Linked DNA regions of Azoarcus sp. KH32C. The protein of the gene in region 2 interacts with the protein of the main gene of each other region in a pairwise test. Links are inferred from orthologs where the notes say so. Each region holds a gene or a part of one and is shown on either strand. Other genes may lie near its edges. The genes, in order: rlmB and AZKH_RS14580.

Region 1 (6,862 bases), 2.4 Mb from region 2 along the record:
AACCGCTATCAACGTAGGTCGCCCGCCCCTTCGTGCCCAGAAGGTTCAGCGGCACCACCGCGAACTGCGCACTCGCGCCGCCCGCGAGGAAGAGCACGCGAAAGCGGTCCGGGATGCCGAGCAGCCGGCGCAGACAGGCCTCGGTCTCTTCCTGCAAACGCCGAAAGGCCGGCGACGTGAAGGGCAGGCTCAGGATCGACGCCGCCCCGGGACGGCAAGCCTCCGCGACATCGCCTGCGACCTCGGGCGGCAAGGGGCCCGCTGCCGCGGAGAAGCTGAAACCCGGTTCGCTTCGCAGCGTCGCGACCGCGTCAACCGAAGAGCGCGACGCCATGCGTGCCGGCTCCCATCAAGAACAGCACCGGGATCGACAGCATCGTGTTCACCCGCGCGGACAGGAAAGTCACGCGCGACGCACGCAGCCGCTCGTCGATCGGCGCCGGCACGAAGCCCAGCACCCGCTTCTGATGCGGCCACAGCACGAACCACAGGTTGCACACCATCAGCGTCGCGATCCACATTCCCAGGCCGAGCGGTGCGAGCGACCCGTGCAGGCTTAGCGCATCGCCCAGCCAGCCACGGTGCCCCAGGATCAGCGCACCGCTGCCCCAGGTCAGCAGCGACGCATAGCGGAAGGTGCCGTGCTCGCGCTGCATCAGTGCGCGCTGGCGCGGACTTTCCGGGTCCGAGAGATCGGCCGCGGAGAGCGGCACATAACGGGGTCGCGTCACGGCCGTCGCGTAGTTGTGCCCGATCCACACCAGCGCGCCGAGAAAATGCAGCCAGCGCGCGACGACTTCGAACAGCATGCCTTCCATGACGAACTCCTTCAGGCGGCCAGCCGCAGCAGGCCGACGAGTGCCGCCGTCAGCGCGACGCCGAGCAGCACCGTGACCATCGAGGAATCGAGCAGCCTAAGCATGATCGCCCGCTCCGATCCGCTGCAGCCGCGCGTTGCCTTCGGTGCGCATCACGAGCGGCACGACGGTGCGCCCCGGCGCATGCGCACGAGCGACCGCATCGCCGATCAGGTGGTGGTGCGGAGAACGAGCACAGGCCGGATCCGTGTTCGCGGCGTCGCCGGTGAGCAGGAAAGCCTGGCAGCGGCAACCGCCGAAGTCGGTCTCCTTCTCGCTGCACGAGCGGCAGGGTTCGCGCATCCATTCGTCGCCGCGAAACTTGCGGAAGGTCGGCGAATCGTTCCACAGCCACGCGAGGCTCTTCTCGCGCACCGTCGGGAAGTCGAGCCCTGCGATCGCGCGGGCTTCCTGGCAGGGCATTGCCGCGCCGTCCGGGCCTATCGTCAAGTGGATCGCCCCCCAGCCGTTCATGCATGCCTTCGGCCGCCCCTCGTAGTAGTCGGGGATCACGAAATAGATCGTCATGCGGTCGCCCAGATGCTCGCGCGCCGCCTGCACCGCGCGCTCGGCCGCCTCGATCTGCCCCCGCGTCGGCAGCAACTCGTCACGGTTCAGCAGCGCCCAGTTGTAGTACTGGATGTTCGCGAACTCGAGGTAATCGACGCCGATGTCCGCCGCAAGATCGAGGATCTCGGCGACCTGACCGATGTTGTGACGGAACACCGGCACGTTGAGCACCATCGGAAAGCCGTGGGCTTTGATCATGCGCGCGACCTGCAGCTTCAGGTCGAACACGCGCGCGCCGACGAGACGGTCGGTCAGCTCGCGCTCGCTCGACTGCAGCGACAGCTGGATCTGCTTCAGGCCCGCCTCCTTCAGTTTCACGAGGCGCGCTTCGGTCAATCCCACGCCCGACGTGATCAGGTTCGTGTAGTAGCCGAGCGCATTCGCCTCCGCGACCAGTTCCTCGAGGTCGTCTCGCAGCAGCGGTTCGCCGCCGGTGAAACCGAGCTGCAAGGCGCCCAGTTCGCGTCCTTCGCGCAACACGCGCTTCCATTCGTCGGTCGACAGCTCCTCGCCCTTGCGGCGCGCGTAGTCGACCGGATTGCTGCACCACGGACACTTCAGCGGGCACTCGTAGGTTAGCTCGAGCACCAGCCACAGCGGCTTGCCCTGCCCGTCAAGCCTGACGACGGATCCATCCTTTGGCACGGAACACCTCCAGAAACTTGTAGACGCCCCCAGCGACACGATCGTCGTCGCCCGGATAGCGCGCTTGCAGCGCCGCCACGATATCGGCCACGCTGCGACCGTCGCAGTGCTCGATGATTTCGGCCGCCGTCCGATTCAACTTCACGATGCCTTCGGGGTAGAGCAGGACATGAGCGTCCTGGGTCGGCTCCCAACGGAAGAGGTACATCGGATTGAGGCCGAAGCGGTCCTCGGCAGTGAGTAGACTCGTCTCGTTCATGCGGAACACTCCTTCGCGACAGGGGCGGCACGGGGCCGCCCCGGAACGTCAGCGCACGTAGACGTAGGCCGTCACTTCGAAACCAAGACGGATGTCGCAATAGGCGGGATCGATCCACTGCATGGGGTGCCTCCTCGTTTGGCGGTGATTGAGCGGACCGGCCGGACGACCGATCCGCAGCCATCATCGCAGCCCTGCCCGTGCGGCAGAAACCCGAGAATCAGGAGGCTTTCCTCGCGGCAATCATGGAACGAGGGTCGGGAAAATCATGATTTTCGCCGCGAATCGGCGCTTTTGATACGGATCAAGGCGCGGCGGATTCGCACCGTTGCGGTGCCGGAAAATGAAGCGGTGCACCATCGCGGCGCACCGGCGCATCGTCAGAGGAGGTACTTCGCCATGTCGAGAAGATCCTGCGCGACCGCCGCCATCGGCTTCGCCCGCTCCATCGCGAGCTTACGCAGCGCGGCGTAGGCTTCCTCCTCCCCCATGCCGCGGGATTTCATCAAGAGGCCTTTCGCGCGCTCGATCAGCTTGCGCTCAGAGAGCTTCTTCGTCGCTGCCGCGAGTTCCGCGCGCACCGACTGGTGCTCCTCGAAACTCGCCACCGCCACGTCGATCACAGGCTTGAGCCGCTGGGGATCCAGCCCGTCGACGACGTAGGTCGACACGCCCGCCTTGACCGCGGCGCGGATCGTGTCCTGATCGCCTTCCTGCGCGAAGATGATCACCGGGCGCGGCATCGCCGCGTTCATCACCGCGAGGTTCTCCAGGGTGTCGCGCGACGGAGAGTCGGTTTCGATCAGGATCACGTCGGGCCGGATGGCCTCGATCTGCGCCGTCAGATCGGCGGACGAGGCCAGCACCGCGGCCACCTGATGGCCGGCGAGTGCGAGGCCGGCGCAGATTTCTGCCGCACGGCTACGGGATTCATCGATGACGAGTACGCGGAGCATGCTTCAAGCCTAGCAAAAACCGCACCGCCCCTGGTGCGAAGAATTCACTCAGACGCCGCGTTGACGCCGCGCCTCAAAAAGACAGATGCCGCTCGCGACCGAGACGTTCAGGCTTTCGACCGTGCCGAGCATCGGAATGCTCGCGAGTTCGTCGCAGGTCTCGCGCGTCAGGCGCCGCAGACCGTCGCCTTCGGCGCCCAGCACCCACGCGACCGGCCCCTTCTGGTCGATCTCGTAGAGCGACTTCTCGGCCTCGCCGGCCGCGCCGACCACCCAGATGCCGGCCTCCTGCATCTCGCGCAACGCGCGGGCGAGGTTCGTCACGGTGATGTAGGGCACCGAATCCGCCGCCCCGCTCGCGACCTTCACCGCCGTCGCGTTGAGGCCCACCGCGCGATCCTTCGGCGCGACCACCGCATGCACGCCCGCGGCGTCCGCCACGCGCAGACAGGCGCCCAGATTGTGCGGATCCTGCACGCCGTCGAGCACGAGGATCAGCGCGTTCTCCTCCAGCGAATCGAGCACGTCCGCGAGCTTGATGTCGCGATTGCGCGCGTCGACTCGTGCAACCACGCCCTGATGGCGGCGCGTGCCGACCATGCCGTCGAGGCGGTCGGCCTCGGCCTGGATCAGCCGCACCTGCTGCGATTCGGCCAAGCGAACGACATCCTTCGCGCGCGCGTCGGTGCGGCTCGCCGACAGGTAGAGTTCGAACACCCCTTCCGGGTCACGGCGCAGCTTGCCCAACACCGCATGAAATCCGTAGATCAGCCGCGAGTCGGCTCGCCCGCCCGGAGAATCCTGCGTCTTGCTCGCGTCCTGCGGACGGGAACGGCCCGATGATTTTTCAGCCACGGCTCTTGCCTTTCTTCCTTGATGCTTCCGGTTTGTCCTTTTGCACGCCCGCAGCCTTCCTGGGGGCCTTGCCCCCTTCGGCCGCCTTCGCGCGCTTGCCTGCCGGCGCGGATTTCTTCGCACCGGACTTCTTCCCCGCGCCGTCGCCGCCCATATCCAGGGCACTGCTCATCGCCGCTTGTGCGACGGCCGCCACCTTCTGCAAGGGCGACTCGACGCTCGCCTCCGTCGGCGACATCGCCACCGACTCGGCCTTGCGGGTGCGATCGCGTCCCGTCTTGCCGACGCGCTCGGTCGGCCGCTCCGCGCCTTCGATCAGGCGGAAATCGATCTTCGACGTTTCCAGATCGACGCGCACGACCTGCACCCGCACGCGGTCGGAGAGGCGGTGACGGACGCTGGTGCGCTCGCCGGCCAGCTCGTGGCGCGTCTCGTCGTAGTGGAAATAGTCGCTGCCGAGTTCCGAAATGTGGACCAGCCCCTCGATAAAGATGTCGTCGAGGGCGACGAAGAGGCCGAAGGGTACCACTGCCGACACGCTGCCGGAAAATTCCTCTCCGACCTTGTCCTGCATGTAGTAGCACTTCAGCCACGCCACGACGTCGCGAGTCGCATCGTCCGCGCGACGCTCGGTCGCCGAGCAGTGCAGTCCGATCTCCTCCCAGTTACCCGCCTCGTAACGCTCGCCGGCGAGCACCGCCTTGATCGCGCGATGCACCAGCAGGTCCGGGTAGCGCCGGATTGGCGAGGTGAAGTGCGTGTAGGCCTCGTAGGCGAGGCCGAAGTGGCCGACGTTTTCCGGGCTGTATACGGCTTGGCGCAAGGAACGCAGCATTACCGTCTGCAGTAGCTGCGCATCCGGCCGGTCCTTGACCTTGTCGAGCAGCTTCGCATAATCGCCCGCCTTCGGATCGTCACCGCCGCCAACGCCCAGCCCGAACTCGGCGAGAAAACCGCGCAGCTTTTCGAGCTTCTCCGGCGTCGGCCCCTCGTGCACGCGATACAGCGCCGGATGCTCGCGCGATTGCAGGAAGTCGGACGCGCAGACGTTCGCCGCCAGCATGCACTCCTCGATCAGGCGATGCGCGTCATTGCGCACCTCCGGCACGATGCGCTCGATCTTGCCGCCCTCGTCGAAAATCATGCGCGTTTCGGTCGTCTCGAAGTCGATCGCGCCCCGTTTTGCGCGTGCCTTCAGCAGCACGCGGAAGAGCCTGTCGAGATTCTCGAGGTTGGGCAGCAAGGCGCCAACCGTCTCGACCGCCGCGGGGTCCTTGTCGTACAGCGCCGCCGCGACCTGCGTATAGGTCAGGCGCGCGTGCGAGAACATCACCGCCGGGTAGAAACGATAGGCCTTGATCGCGCCGGTCATCGACAGGGACATGTCGCACACCATGCACAGGCGCTCGACCTGCGGGTTGAGCGAGCACAAGCCGTTGCTGAGCTTTTCCGGCAGCATCGGGATCACGCGACGCGGGAAGTACACCGAATTGCCGCGATCGTAGGCACCGCTGTCGAGCGCACTGCCCGGCTGCACGTAATGCGACACATCGGCGATCGCGACGATCAACCGATAGCCGCGCCCCTGGCGCTCGCAATACACCGCGTCGTCGAAATCCTTCGCCGTCTCGCCGTCGATCGTCACCAGCGGCAATTTCGTGATGTCCTCGCGCCCGGCCCAGTCCATCTTGCGCACCTTAAGCGGCAATTTTCGCGTGTCGGCCTTCGCCTCGGGCGAGAACTCGAAAGGCAGTTCGTGCTTGCGCAGCGCGATCTCGATCTCCATTCCCGGATCGGCGTAGTTGCCGAGCACCTCGATCACCCGCCCGGCGGGCTGCACGAACTTGGTCGGCTGCTCGACCAGTTCGACGGTCACGACCTGCCCCGGCGTCGCCTTCTTCCCGCCCGGCACCACGAGGACGTCCTGCGGGATGCGGCGGTCTTCCGGCACCACCACCAGCACCCCGTGCTGGTCGCGCACACGCCCGACGATGCGCGTGTTGGCGCGCTCCAGGATTTCGACGACCTTTCCTTCCGGCCGGCCGCGCCGGTCGACGCCCGTGATGCGCGCGATCACGCGGTCGCCGTGCAGCACCTCCCGCATCTCGCGGGGGCCGAGGAAGACATCGGGCTTACCGTCGTCGCGGATCAGGAAGCCGAAGCCGTCGGCATGGCCCTGCACCCGCCCGCGGATCAGGTCCGCCTTGTCGGGCAGCAGATAGGCATCACGCCGGTTGCGCAACAGCTGGCCGTCGCGCTGCATCGCGCGCAGGCGTCGCTCGAAGAGTCCCGCCTCGTTTTCAGCCACATCGAGCGCCGCGCACAACTCCCCGAAGCTTAGCGGCACGCCGTGTTCGGCGAGCGTCTGCTCGATGTACTCGCGACTCGGCAGCGGGTTTTCGTATTCGGCGGCTTCGCGTTCATAGAACGGATCGGCCCGACGGATAGGGCTCGGCATGGCTTCGGCCGGCCGCTTCGAATTCTTCGCGACCTTCGGTTTTGTATTTTTTGTTTTTTCAGTCATTGACATTCTCTAATGAGGGCTTATAATGCGCGGCTCTTGCCCAGATGGCGGAATTGGTAGACGCACTAGTTTCAGGTACTAGCGCCGCGAGGCGTGGAGGTTCGAGTCCTCTTCTGGGCACCAGTTTCACGGAAAAGCCGACCATAGCGTCGGCTTTTTTGTTGTCCACACGCGGCGCACAGCCTCGCCCTCGATA
Region 2 (6,767 bases):
TCTGCAGCGTGCGTCGCGCAGGCAGGTTGGATCGACGAAGCCGAGCTCGAGCTGCGCTTCGACGACAATCTGCCACGGGGGCAGTTGAAGCGCGACATCAAGTCCGATATGGCCGTCGCCATAGCGGCCGAAGGCGGGCGCGGTTATCAGCTGACGGAGAACGGCCGGCTCACGCTGACCATGACGCTCTCCGCCACCGGCTACCGCCAGTACTCGGGTCTCGACCATGTCGACGCAGGCGTCGGACTGGCCTATCGCCATAAGTTCGGGCTCGGGCCGCTTGCGCCTGAGGCGCGGGCGTCGGTCTCGGCGACACGTCTCGAATACCGCGACGACGGGCGCGATGGCTGGCTGTATTCAGCTCAGCTCGGGATCGGCAAACGGATCACCGAACGGCTGGGGCTGACCGCAACCTACGAGTTCGAACGACGGAAGTCCGACGACGTCGCCGACCGGCTGCTTCCGACCGTCGCCGCCGATGTCTACGACCTGACCAGCCGCAACTTCACGCTCGGTGGCGACTACACCCTGAGTTCGGACTATGTGTTGTCCGCTGCCTATACGCTCCGGGACGGCGACATCGTCTCGACGACGCTGCGCAACCTGCCCATCTTCCTCGCTTCCAGCGCGATCGCCGAAGACCGTGTGTTCGGACGGAACCGGTATGCGTACAAGATGAAGGCGACCACGCGCGGCGCGAGTCTGGGCGTCAGCAGGGTGATCAATGACCACTCGTCCCTCACTCTCGGGTATGAATACATCGACAGCCGTGCCGAAGGCGGCATCGACTATCAGGCGAACATCGTTCGCGCCATTTACCTCCATCAGTTCTGAGGGCCATGAAGAGCAAATCGCGGATGAGTCGGTTACGGGCAGCCTGTTCTTGCATAGCACTGCTGTCGAGTCTCGGCGCGGGCGAGCTGCTTGCCGGCGATATCCAGGCGAATGTGCGGGACAAGGCCGGAAAGGGTGTCGCCAATGCGGTGGTCGTCGCACTGCCGGCGACTCCGACCCCAGGGACGACGGGCGGTCCGAGTGCGACGATGATCGTCGATCAGATCAACAAGGAATTCATCCCCTACGTGTTGCCGGTACTGGTCGGCAGCTCCGTCAATTTCCCGAACCGCGACAACATCCGCCACCACGTCTACTCGTTTTCGCCTGCCAAGACCTTCGAGTTGCCGCTCTATACCGGCACTCCGGCGACACCGGTCCTGTTCGACAAGCCCGGCGTCGTCATTCTCGGCTGCAATATCCACGACTGGATGATCGGCTACATCTACGTCTCCGAGAGTCCTTACTTCGCGAAGACGGGGGCTGATGGCAAGGCCGTGCTCACTGACCTTCCCCAGGGAGAATACGTGGTCCGCGCATGGCATCCGCGCCTGGAGGGGCGGGAGGAAGCGACCGAAAGGAAGCTGACCGTCGCCCGGTCGGGAGCGACTGAAACGGTCTGGGAAATCGGACTGCTGCCGGACCTGCGCATCCGGCGTGCTCCGATCCCCGGACAAAGCGGCTACCACTAACCTCGAACTACTTCTTGTTCCCTTCAACGAAGTAGTCGAGGCGGCCGCGCGGGGAGAGGTATTCCACGGTCTCGATCGGGAGCTTTGCCGGACTGAGCGCGGTTTCGACTTTGAGGTCCGCGTCTCGCAGATCAACAAGCAAAGCCTCGGAGCGGGGGATCCCGGCGTCGTAAAGCATCACCAGTGGATGGAGGAGATCGGAGGGGTTGGTTTCGACGACCATGCCGATGCTGCCGTTCGAGAGCGACACGAAGGTCCCGGGCGGATAGACCCCCAGCGTCTTGATGAACAACTGGACCATCGTCGCATCGTAGCGGCCGCTTTCGGTGCGGAACATCTGCCGCAAGGCTTCGGCCGGAGCCTTCGCTTCCTTGAGCTCGAAGGGATTGCACAGGTTGTCATATCGATCGGCGATTGCGGCGATTCGAGCGAGTTTCGGGATCTTCTCGCCAGCGATGCGGTTCGGGAATCCCGAGCCGTCGAAGTGCTCATGATGGCAGGCGATCACGTTGCGGACGGACACCGGCAATTCGCGCATGCCGCTCAGGGCCTTGATGCCATAGCCGACGTGGGCGCGATAGAACTCCTCTTCGGGCCCGGTTCGCTTCGTCGCTCGAAGGATTCGGGGCGGAATGTCCTGCTTGCCGATATCGTGGAGGAGAGCGCCCAGGCCGAGGTGCTGCATCTCCTCCTCGGAAAGCTTCAGCGTCTTGCCGAGCATCAGCGACAGCGCCATGACGTTGAGCGCGTGGAAGGCGAGTCCGCCCTCGCGGCTCTTCTGGCTCACGAGGTGGATGACCATGCTGTCGGCGCCCATCAGGTTCTGCACCAGTCCTCCGACCAATGCCGTGGCGTGCCGATGGGCATCCTGAGGCCGGGCGAGCACCGAGCGGAAGATGTCGCTCGCCGCGACGGCCTGCTGCTCGAACAGCCGTTCGCGCCGCGCCAAGCCTTCGCGCTGCTGGCGCACGCGTTCGAGGCGCGCCCGCTTCTGATCCTGCATGTCCGCGAGTGCAGCGTTGCCGAAATCCTCTTCCGGCGGGGCGACGCCACCCGCCGGTTGTTCGGGCAGCGGCTCAGCGGTGCTGCGAGCGGGATCCCATTCCACTTCGGCAATACCCATCTCCCGCAAGGCGTGGACCTGTTGCAGGCTCGAGAGGCAGAAACGGTTCAGCAGGAACGGGTGTCCCATCCATCCGAGTTCGGACAGCGATACAAAGACGCCCGGCTGTAGGCGATCGACGCTGATTCGCGGCATGACTCTGTTACATATTCTGTTCCGGCAAGTCTAGCAGAGAGCGGCGGCGCGGACCGCATTGCATTCGCATGCATTCGAGGCGGTGCAGTCCGGCATGAGCGGCCTCATTCGAAATTCAACGCATCTTTGCCGCCTGCGCAATCCAGCCGTTAAAGACGCCGCGTGAGGCTTCGATGACTTCGCCGGCCGTCAGCCCGATCGGGCCGATACCCTCGCGCGCGAGCCGATCGGCCGCGGCTCCATGCAGATGGACGCCGGCGATCAATGCCGACTCCGGATGCCAGCCCTGGGCGACGAGACTCGCGATCAAGCCGGTCAGCACGTCACCCATGCCGGCGCTTGCCATGCCGGGATGTCCGGTACTGTTGATCAGCCAGCGCCCGTCGGGATTCGTCAGCACGCTGCCGCTTCCCTTCAGTACGACGAGCGCGCGATAAGTGCGGGCCAGCGTCAGGGCGCTGGCGACACGGTCGGCTTGGACGCTGGCGGTATCCGTGCCGAGCAGGCGTCCGGCTTCGCCGGGATGGGGCGTCATCAGCGTCAATGCCGTACGGGTCGCGACCTGCGACCGGAGCTGTGGGGAGGCGGCAACGAGATTGAGCGCATCGGCATCGAGAATGAGCGGCTTGTCGCTATGGATCGCACGTTCGAGGATCGAAATCGCCTCCTCGCTGTTGCCAAGCCCCGGGCCGACGGCAAGGACTGACGCGTACGCGAGAATGTCGTCCGGCTTTTGCAGCATCAATTCCGGCTGACTGAAATCGACGCTGGGCGCACGTTCGTCGACCATGCCGACGAGCACGCGACCGCAGCCCAGCTTGAGAGCCGCGCGGCCTGCCAGCAGGGCGGCCCCGATCATGCCGCTCGCGCCGCCGATGATTCCCACGTCGCCGTAGGTTCCCTTGTGCGTATTCTGCAGACGCGGCCGCATGAACTGGCGGACCAAGGCTGGCTGAGTCTGCAGCCCCATCGGCGGAAGCCAGGCGGGAGGATCGATGTCGAGGCGGTGAACATGAACGACACCCGAGATGTCGGGGCCGTCGAGCGTGAGAAGTCCGGGTTTCAGTGCGAGGAACGTGAGCGTCGCGGTGGCGCGAAACACGCTGCCGAGAATCCGGCCCGTATCGGCGTCGAGTCCGCTCGGAGTGTCGATCGCGAGCCGTGGCGCCGGTTGCGCATTCAGATTGGCGATCCACTCCGCGTAGCGGCCTTCGACCGGGCGCCGCAGTCCGATGCCGAACAGCGCGTCCACCACCAGAGCCCAACCATTGGCGGGGGCCGCAGGAAAATCCGATACCGTCTCCCCGCCGGCGGCTCGCCAGGCGGCAAGCGCTGCCGCGGCGTCGGGCGGGAGTTTGGCCGCATCGCCCGCGAAGGCGACGGTCACGGGGCGCCCGGCCTGCAGCAGCCGCCGCGCCATGACGAAGCCGTCGCCGCCGTTATTCCCCGGCCCGCAGGCGATCAGCGTGTGGCCCGCCCGGTCTTGGGTCAGGCGGACCGCCTCCTCGGCCGATGCCCGGCCCGCACGCTCCATCAGGGTGGGTTGGGCGTGCGGCGCCACGAGGGCTTCGATGGTGCGAATTCCCGCCACCGGGTAGATCGGCTGGGCTTGAGGAAACATCATTTCTCCGGATCGCATGATGTCCGGATTTTACGCGCCAGACGGTGACTTTTTGGCGACTTCTGCAGCAGATTGACTTTCCTCGGGCACAAAACCCGAAAGGAAGGTGTGGCGGGGCCGGCAGAGGCCAGCTGCGCTGCCTCTGCCGTCGACACTCAGTTGTCGGAATTGCCGCGCCGCTTTTCGATGCGCGTCTCCTGGACCAACTCGATCGTGCCGTCTTCGCGCTGCGTGTCGAGCCTCACAGTGAAGCCCCAGAGCCGCGCAAGGTGCTTCATCACTTCGTCGATCGGCCCGCCCAAGGGGCGCTTGCGATACTGCTGATGGCGCAAGGTCAGGGACCGATCCCCGCGCAGATCGACGTTCCACACTTGAATATTGGGCTCACGCGTTCCCAAGTTGTATTGGTCGGAGAGGATTTCGCGGACGCGCCGGTAACCGGACTCGTCATGGATCGCCGAAACCTTCAGCTTTGGGTCCTGCTCGTCGTCGAGGATCGAGAACATCCGGAAATCGCGCATGATCTTCGGCGACAGGTACTGCGCGACGAAGCTCTCGTCCTTGAAGTTCTTCATCGCGAAATCGAAGGTCTCGCGCCAGTCGCTGCCGGCGATGTCGGGGAACCAGGCGCGGTCTTCCTCCGTCGGGTTTTCGCAGATGCGCTTGATGTCCTGCCACATTGCGAAGCCGAGCGCGTAGGGATTGATGCCGTTGTACCAGCGCTCGTTGTACGCGGGCTGGTAGACCACGTTGGTGTGCGACTGCAGGAATTCCAGCATGAAGCTGTCGGCGAGCAGGCCTTCGTCGTACAGTTGATTGATTAGCGTGTAGTGCCAGAAACAGGCCCAGCCCTCGTTCATCACCTGGGTCTGGCGTTGCGGGAAGAAATACTGCGCGACCTTGCGCACGATGCGCACGACCTCCCGTTGCCAGGGTTCGAGCAGCGGCGCGTGCTTCTCGATGAAATAGAGCAGGTTCTCTTCAGGTTCGGCTGGAAAGCGGACCGCCGGTGCCCGGTCGGGCTTGCTCTCGTGGACGGGCAGTGTGCGCCAGAGTTCATTCACCTGGCTCTGCAGGTACTCCGCGCGCTCGGCTTGGCGCTGCTTCTCCTTCGCCAGCGAGAGCTTGGGTGGACGCTTGTAGCGATCGACGCCCAGGTTCATCAACGCGTGGCAGGAGTCGAGCAGCAATTCGACTTCCTCCTCGCCATACCGCTGCTCGCATTCTGCGATGTAGTTCCGCGCGAAGATCAGGTAATCGACGATCGCATCGGCGTTGGTCCATGTGCGGAAGAGGTAATTGCCCTTGAAGAAGCTGTTGTGGCCGTATGCCGCATGCGCTATGACCAGCGCCTGCATCATCAGCGTGTTCTCCTCCATCAGATAGGCGATGCACGGGTTCGAGTTGATGACGATCTCGTACGCCAGCCCCATCTGTCCGCGTTTGTAGCTCTTTTCGGTAGACAGGAAATGCTTGCCGAAGGACCAGTGGTGGTAATTGACAGGCATGCCGACCGACGCGTAGGCGTCCATCATCTGCTCGGCAGTGATGATCTCGATCTGCGGCGGATAGACATCCAGCCCAAACTCCTCGGCGACCCGCGCAATCTCCTTGTGGTAGGCGGTGATCGCGTCGAAGGTCCATTCCGACGTGGCCGGCAGATCCCGCTGCTTCTTCCTGACCGATGTACGCTTCATACGAGGTTCTTCTTGAAGAGTTCACGAAATACCGGATAGATGTCAGCCGGCTCCTCGATTCTCTGCATGGCGAAGTTCTTGTGCTGGCCTTGCAGTTTCTCGTATTCGCGCCAGAGGTTCTGCGGTTCGCCCGGCGTGATCTCGATGTAGGCGAAATACTGGCAGAAAGGGAGGATTCCCGATCCCAGCAGATCGCGGCACACGGGCGAGTCGTTGTCCCAGTTGTCGCCGTCCGAGGCCTGGGCGCCGTAGACGTTCCAGTTGCTGCCCGCGTAACGCTCGGCAATGATGTCGTGCATCATCTTCAGGGCGCTGGAGACGACCGTACCGCCCGATTCGCGCGAGTGGAAGAATTCGTCCTCATCGACTTCCTTCGCCACCGTGTGGTGGCGGATGAAGACCACATCGATGTGCTCGTAGGTCCGGTTCAGGAAGAGGTAGAGCAGCATGAAGAAGCGCTTTGCGGTCGCCTTCTTTTCCTCGTCCATCGATCCTGATACGTCCATCACGCAGAACATCACGGCCTGCGTACTGGGCTTCGGCACCCGGATGCGGTTGTTGTAGCGCAGGTCGAAACTGTCGATGAAGGGGATCGCCTCGATCTTGGCGCGCACCTTTGCGATTTCATCCCGCAGCGTCCGCGCTTCGTCGCTGTCTTCGCCGAA

Evidence for each region.
Region 1: the proteins of AZKH_RS14580 (region 2) and rlmB interact in binary tests that used the Escherichia coli proteins (3 or more experiments, as listed by UniProt). The link is inferred for Azoarcus sp. KH32C from one-to-one orthologs.

What each region holds. Positions count from the first base shown.
Region 1 is NC_020516.1:885,527-892,388, reverse strand. What follows is about bases 2,198-5,120. They hold rlmB (23S rRNA (guanosine(2251)-2'-O)-methyltransferase RlmB), read right to left. Parts: upstream 4,059-5,120; coding sequence 3,336-4,058; downstream 2,198-3,335. Other genes in these bases: rnr (ribonuclease R), read right to left, coding at 4,135-5,120; AZKH_RS04060 (ANTAR domain-containing response regulator), read right to left, coding at 2,712-3,287; pqqA (pyrroloquinoline quinone precursor peptide PqqA), read right to left, coding at 2,380-2,454; pqqD (pyrroloquinoline quinone biosynthesis peptide chaperone PqqD), read right to left, coding at 2,198-2,331. Also shown: serC (3-phosphoserine/phosphohydroxythreonine transaminase), read right to left, coding at 1-334; AZKH_RS04075 (membrane protein), read right to left, coding at 312-818; pyrroloquinoline quinone biosynthesis protein PqqE, read right to left, coding at 915-2,072; more of pqqD, read right to left, coding at 2,041-2,197; more of rnr, read right to left, coding at 5,121-6,600. UniProt on the Escherichia coli protein: Specifically methylates the ribose of guanosine 2251 in 23S rRNA.
Region 2 is NC_020516.1:3,305,290-3,312,056, reverse strand. What follows is about bases 2,153-4,980. They hold AZKH_RS14580 (bifunctional ADP-dependent NAD(P)H-hydrate dehydratase/NAD(P)H-hydrate epimerase), read right to left. Parts: upstream 4,406-4,980; coding sequence 2,900-4,405; downstream 2,153-2,899. Other genes in these bases: AZKH_RS14575 (SpoVR family protein), read right to left, coding at 4,561-4,980; AZKH_RS14585 (HD-GYP domain-containing protein), read right to left, coding at 2,153-2,784. In the rest of the region: AZKH_RS14595 (hypothetical protein), read left to right, coding at 1-834; AZKH_RS14590 (hypothetical protein), read left to right, coding at 858-1,526; more of AZKH_RS14585, read right to left, coding at 1,534-2,152; more of AZKH_RS14575, read right to left, coding at 4,981-6,102; AZKH_RS14570 (YeaH/YhbH family protein), read right to left, coding at 6,099-6,767. UniProt on the Escherichia coli protein: Bifunctional enzyme that catalyzes the epimerization of the S- and R-forms of NAD(P)HX and the dehydration of the S-form of NAD(P)HX at the expense of ADP, which is converted to AMP.